Linked DNA regions of Rudanella lutea DSM 19387. The protein of the gene in region 2 interacts with the protein of the main gene of each other region in a pairwise test. Links are inferred from orthologs where the notes say so. Each region holds a gene or a part of one and is shown on either strand. Other genes may lie near its edges.

What was found. The genes of interacting proteins can lie anywhere in the genome.
Region 1: the proteins of ligA (region 2) and leuS interact in binary tests that used the Escherichia coli proteins (3 or more experiments, as listed by UniProt). The link is inferred for Rudanella lutea DSM 19387 from one-to-one orthologs.

Annotation. Positions count from the first base shown.
Region 1 is NZ_KB913013.1:4,430,566-4,434,132, forward strand. The notes cover bases 1-3,494. They hold leuS (leucine--tRNA ligase), read right to left. Parts: upstream 3,135-3,494; coding sequence 201-3,134; downstream 1-200. Other genes in these bases: RUDLU_RS0118385 (hypothetical protein), read left to right, coding at 3,339-3,494. Outside these bases: more of RUDLU_RS0118385, read left to right, coding at 3,495-3,567.
Region 2 is NZ_KB913013.1:706,142-709,146, forward strand. The notes cover bases 1-2,932. They hold ligA (NAD-dependent DNA ligase LigA), read right to left. Parts: upstream 2,564-2,932; coding sequence 437-2,563; downstream 1-436. Other genes in these bases: dapA (4-hydroxy-tetrahydrodipicolinate synthase), read right to left, coding at 1-358; rpe (ribulose-phosphate 3-epimerase), read left to right, coding at 2,808-2,932. In the rest of the region: more of rpe, read left to right, coding at 2,933-3,005. UniProt on the Escherichia coli protein: DNA ligase that catalyzes the formation of phosphodiester linkages between 5'-phosphoryl and 3'-hydroxyl groups in double-stranded DNA using NAD as a coenzyme and as the energy source for the reaction.

The DNA.
Region 1 (3,567 bases), 3.7 Mb from region 2 along the record:
TTGCCTCAGCCGGGAGCCTCCCAAAACGTGTCTTGTTGCGAACGGCAAAAAACGCGCCCTGAACTGTACGAAGCCCCGCTGTAATTGCGCGCAAATAAAAACCCGTACCAATTGCCAACCAGGCACTCGGTACGGGCTATGAAACCTGGTTTGTCGCCTGGTGTTTAGTTACAACCCCAAAACGACAGACATAAAACCAATTACAGCACCACGTTTACAATCCGCTTCGGCACAACCACCACTTTTTTGGGTGTTTTGCCATCGAGCCACTTCTGCACCACCTCGTCGGCCAGTACGGCCTGCTCAATATCGGCCGGGGCCCGGTCAACGGCGAAGCTGATGGTTGTCCGCACTTTGCCGTTAATCTGAATAGGGTATTCGAAGCTGTCTTCGACTAGATACGCCGGGTTGAAGACCGGGAAGCTGGCCCGCGACACACTGCCGGGTTCGTTGCCGAGAGCCGCCCACAGTTCTTCGCAGATGTGAGGTGCGTAGGGCGACAGAATAAGCACCAGATCGGACAGGATTGCCCGCTTGTGGCAGTCGAGGGCCGTTAGTTCGTTCACGCACACCATAAAGGCCGAGACCGAGGTATTGAACGAATAGTTTTCGATGTCGTCCTGCACCTTTTTGATCGTCTTGTGCAAAACCTTCAGTTCGGCCGGGGTAGGAGCTGCATCGGTCACAATCCAGCGGCCTGTTTCGGGCTGACCATCGGCAGCGGGTGCATCTTTGTAGAACAAACGCCAGAACTTACGCAGGAAGCGGAACGTACCGTCGATACCGTTGGTGTTCCAGGGTTTGGCCTGCTCAATAGGGCCCAGAAACATCTCGTACATCCGCAACGTATCGGCCCCGTACTTCTCCACAATGGTGTCGGGGTTCACGACGTTGAACTTTGACTTCGACATTTTCTCGACTTCAGCCCCGCATACATACGTGCCGTTGTCTTCGAGTTCAAACTGCGCGGGCAGGCCGTCGGGGCTTTGCGTGAAGTCGGGCCGCGATGCGCGGAAAGCCTCAACGTCGAGCACATCATTGTGGACAATATTCACGTCGACGTGCAGGGGCGTAACCTCGCGACCGGCAATTTTATTCAGCGACACAAAAACCGGCGCTACTCCTTCTGAGCCCGTGCCTTTGAGCCGGTACACAAAGTTGCTCCGGCCCTGAATCATGCCCTGATTGATGAGCTTTTTAAATGGCTCCTCCTGCGTTACGTAGCCCCGATCTTTAAGGAACTTGTTCCAGAAACGGCTGTAGAGCAGGTGGCCCGTTGCGTGCTCGGAGCCGCCCATGTACAGGTCGACACTTTCCCAATACTGAATGGCTTCGGGGCCCGCAAAGGCGTCGGGGTTTTGCGGGTCCATGTACCGATACCAATACCACGACGACCCCGCCCAGCCGGGCATGGTGCTCAGTTCGTACTCATATTCTCCCTGGTATTTCCAGTCTTCGGCGCGGCCGAGCGGGGGCTCACCCGTTTCGGTAGGGAGGTATTTATCTACGGCGGGTAGCCCAAGTGGCAGGTCGGCCTCGTCGATCAGGTACGGCAACTGACCTGTTGAACCGCCTTCTTTGAAATAAACGGGCACCGGCTCGCCCCAGTAGCGCTGGCGGCTAAACACGGCGTCGCGCATCCGAAAATTCACTTTGCCACGGCCCAGACCACGCTCTTCGAGCCAGGCAATCAGGGTGGCCGTGGCCTCCTGGTAGGTCATGCCATTGATAATACCCGAGTTGATGTACCGGCCTTCTTTGGTGTTGTCGGCCTGCTGATCGAGGTCTTTCTGGGCGTCGAGAACGGGGATAATAGGCAGGCCAAACTGCTTCGCAAAGCCATAGTCGCGCGCATCGCCCGAGGGTACGGCCATAACGGCTCCGGTACCGTATCCGGCCAGCACATAATCGGCCAGGAAGATGGGGACTTTCTCGTTGTTCAGCGGATTAAGGCAGTAGCTGCCCGTAAATACACCCGAAACCGTTTTGGTATCGGCCATACGATCCCGCTCCGACCGCATTTTGGCGGCCTGCACATACGCGTCAACGGCCTCGCGCTGAGCGTCGGTGGTGAGGCTGGGTACCAGTTCGTGTTCGGGGGCCAGAACCATGAAGGTCACGCCGTAAATCGTATCGACGCGGGTGGTGAACACTTCAATGAAGGAGTGAGGAGCGAGAAGTGAGGAGTGAGGAGTCGCTTGCGCCAGCCCTTTCTCCTCACTCCTCACTTCTCGCTCCTCACTCCTTTCAATCTGAAACTTTACACTGGCCCCTACGCTCTTGCCGATCCAGTTGCGTTGCTGTTCTTTGAGCGACTCCGACCAGTCGATGGTGTCGAGACCACTCAGGAGCCGGTCGGCATAGGCGGTAATGCGCATCATCCACTGGCGCATCAGCTTTTGCTCCACGGGGTAGCCGCCCCGCTCTGATACGCCGTCTTTCACTTCGTCGTTGGCGAGTACCGTGCCGAGGGCCGGGCACCAGTTCACCACGGCATCGGCCAGGTAGGTGAGCCGGTATTTAAGCGTAATTTCGTAGGATTGCTCCTTCGACAGGGCGTTCCACTCGGCGGCCGTAAACTGGAGGGCCTGCGTTTCCTCGTCACAAACCGCGTTTACGTCGGTGGTGCCGTTGGTGGCAAACTTATGCAGCAGGGTTTCGATGGGCTCGGCCCGGTCGGTGTCTTTGTTGTACCAAGACCGGAACAACTCCATAAAAATCCACTGGGTCCATTTGTAGTAACCGGGGTCAGAGGTGCGTACCTCGCGGCTCCAGTCGTAGCTGAACCCAATTTGTTTTAGCTGCTCAATGTACGTGGCAATGTTTTGCTCGGTTGTGATGGCCGGGTGTTGCCCCGTCTGAATAGCATACTGTTCGGCGGGCAGACCAAACGAGTCGAAGCCCATTGGGTGCAGCACGTTGAAGCCCTGCAACCGCTTGTACCGCGACACAATGTCCGACGCGATGTACCCCAGCGGGTGACCGACGTGTAGCCCCGCCCCCGACGGGTATGGAAACATATCGAGGACGTAGTACTTGGGTTTGGCGGGGTCAGTTTCGGTACGGTACGTCTGGTTTTCGTCCCAGAACTGCCGCCATTTTTGTTCGGTCTCGCGGTGGTTGTAATCGGCCATATAAATAGGGGAGCAAAGGCGGAGGGCGAAGGGAGGAAAGGGGGTTGACCTTACCGGCTGTTTGGCTCTTCTAACCCTGAAACCTTATCTCGTTACGTATGCAAAATCGTTTCGGGTTGCAAAAATAGCCGATTCGGTGGACATTTGCCCCCTTCTGAGCAATGTCATCTGCCCGGAAAGATGAGATCGCTACCCCATTCGGTCATGACCCACCTCCGTCGCCTTATACTTCCGATCTTGTTGGCTCTCTTGGTAGGGGGGCTGGCGGTTTGGCTCGTCGACGATTTTTCGGGGCCCTTGTCCGACGGGGGTGATACCGACTTTTACGAGTACGTAGGCTATTATGTGGCCCACAACCTCACCTTTTGGCCGGTTCCGCACCTCAATCTGCTGCATAATCAGACGTTTTATCCGTACGGGGCCAACCATACCC
Region 2 (3,005 bases):
CGATCACTCCCCGCTGACCCGGTTTATTATAGTATGGACAAACCGACAGGATGGCGTCAACGCCTTCGAAGTCAGTTTCCTTAAGCGTATTCACAACGTCGGGCGTCACATTTCCTCCCACCCCGTACACAATGGGCAGCTGTTTCGGATTATTCTCCTTCAGGTACTGCAACAACTGTTTCTTTTCCGCTTTCGTCACCGTCGGCGACTCGCCGGTTGTGCCTTGCAGCACGATGTAGCGCACCCCTCCGTCTGAGACGTGCTGAATCAGACGGCCGAAGCCGTCAAAATCAATAGAATGGTCGGCGTGAAATGGCGTGACGATAGCCACTCCGACACCGTGAAAGCGATTGTTCATCAATCAGATTTAGTTGTGCAAAGGTGGCTCCGACCTGAACCGGGCCACCCCAGCCGTATTATCACAAAGTTACGTCAATTACGTCAACATCGCCATGAACTCGTCCTCACTAATCATCGGAACTTTAAGGCTTTCGGCTTTACTTACCTTCGAGGGACCCGCATTTTCGCCCACGATGAGGTAGTTGAGTTTTTTCGAAACGCCACTGACCAGCTTGCCCCCGTGGGCGGCAATCTCGGCTTCGAGTTGCTCGCGGCTGAAGTTGGCAAACGTGCCCGTGTAGAGGAAGGTTTTACCAGTAAGCCGATCACTACGCACCTCTACTACTTTGCGTTCGCCCACAAACTGAAGCCCGGCCGCCCGCAACCGTTCTACGTAGTCCCGGTTGTCGGGGTCGGCAAACCAGTTGGCCACGCTTTGGGCAATGCGGGGGCCCACCTCCGGCACGGTAATGAGCACCTCCAGCGGAGCCGCCATCAGTGCATCCATGGTGCCGAAATAGTCAACCAGTTTTTCGGCGGTCGTCGCCCCCACGTACCGGATTCCGAGCGCAAACAATACGTTGGTAAACGGTTGCTGCCGCGACCGCTCCACCGCTTTCAGAATATTGTCGACCGTTTTCTGCCCAAACTTCACGGTGCGGGCCTTACCGGGCTCTTCCGCAGACGTCCGCCCCGAACCGTCGTCGGACAGTACAGGCGTGGCCGGGTAGGTTTTTTCGAGCCCAAGCAGCTTTTCTGTTGTCAGCTCGTACAAATCGGCGGGCGACTGCACCAGCCCCCGCTCAATAAGCAGCTCAATTTTACCTTCGCCCAGGCTCTCGATGTTCATGGCCCGACGCTGAATGAAATGCTCGAACCGGGCCTGACGCTGCGGGGGGCAGCCTTTCTCGTTGGGGCAGTAGAAATGCGCCTGAACGCCCCCCCGCTCATCTTCCATACGCACCAGCGGAGTCTGGCAGGCGGGGCAGGTGGTTGGGTAAACAATGGGCTGTACGGCATCGGTGCGCTTGGTCAGGTCAACGCCGGTCACTTTCGGAATGATCTCTCCGCCCTTTTCAACAAATACCGTATCGCCCAATTGCACCCCCAGGCGCTCAATCTCATTGGCATTGTGTAACGACGCCCGTTTGACTACCGTACCTGCCAACAATACCGGGGTCAGGTTTGCTACCGGCGTAACCGCCCCTGTGCGCCCAACCTGATAAGTAACGTGGTTGAGCGTGGTACTCGCAGCCATCGCCTTATACTTAAAGGCAATGGCCCACCGGGGGCTTTTGGCCGTGTAGCCCAACTCGCGCTGCTGGGCATAGCTGTTCACCTTGATCACAATGCCATCGGTAGCCAGCGGTAACTCGAACCGTCGGGTGTCCCAGTCGTTGATAAACTGCATCACCTCCCGAATATCGGTACACTTCCGCCACGTAGGCGACACATTGAACCCCCAGGCTTTGAGGGCAATCAGGCTTTCCTCATGGGTTTTGAACACCTCTTCGTCTGCCAGAAACGAGTACAGGTAACAGTCTAACCGGCGCTGGGCTACAATCCGCGAATCCTGCTGTTTAAACGTGCCTGAGGCTGCATTGCGCGGGTTGGCCAGCAGAGACTCACCAATATCTTCGCGCTCCTTATTGATCCGTTCGAACTCAGCGATGGGCAGAAAACCCTCGCCCCGAACCTCAAACAGGGCGGGCACCGCCACAGGGACATCCGTACTTTGCCCTATCGAATGGCCAACCCGCAGCGGAAGGGTCCGGATGGTACGGATATTAGCCGTGATATCGTCGCCCCGAACGCCATCGCCCCGGGTGGCTCCCTGCACTAACACCCCATTTTCGTAGGTCATGCTCAGGGCCACCCCGTCAAATTTTAGTTCACAAACGTATTCGAAGGTCTGCCCGTCGAGGCCGCGCCGAACCCGATTGTCGAACTCAACCAACTCGGCTTCCGAATAGGTGTTACCCAGCGAGAGCATCGGAAAGCGATGGTACACAGTTGCAAACTCCTTGCTGATGCCACCGCCTACCCGGTTGGTCGGTGAGTCGGGGCGCTTAAATTCGGGATATTGGGCCTCGAGGGCCGTTAACTGCTCCAGCATCCGGTCGAACGTAAAATCGTCCACTTCCGACACGCTGTTCTGATAGTATTGGTGATTGTAATAATTGAGCTGGTCTGTTAGCCCATTTATCTGCTCCTGGGGCGACATGTACTAGTGCGTTGTATTGGGTAGGCCGGTACCCAACCTGTGGGGCACCTCCGACAACAAAGCTACTACCCAACGGCCAACCTTCCATACCTCCTGCCCCAGTTCAGATGCCCAATATCCGGCGGTCCACCTCAGGGGTTTCGGCAAAAAAAGTTAGTTTTACGGACAAAAAACCACTTAGTAACCGCTAAGCGCGTTTCTGGGGGTAACAGACTTCTTTTTCGCCGTTGCCCCGTTATGAGCTATGAACCAACCGATTATTGCCCCGTCGATTCTGGCGGCCGATTTTGCCAATCTGCAACGTGATGTGGAAATGATTAACCACAGCGACGCCGACTGGTTCCATATCGATATCATGGATGGCGAGTTTGTGCCTAACATTTCGTTTGGCTTTCCGGTGCTGGAAGCCATCCAGAAACACGCCCAAAAACCCCTCGACGTG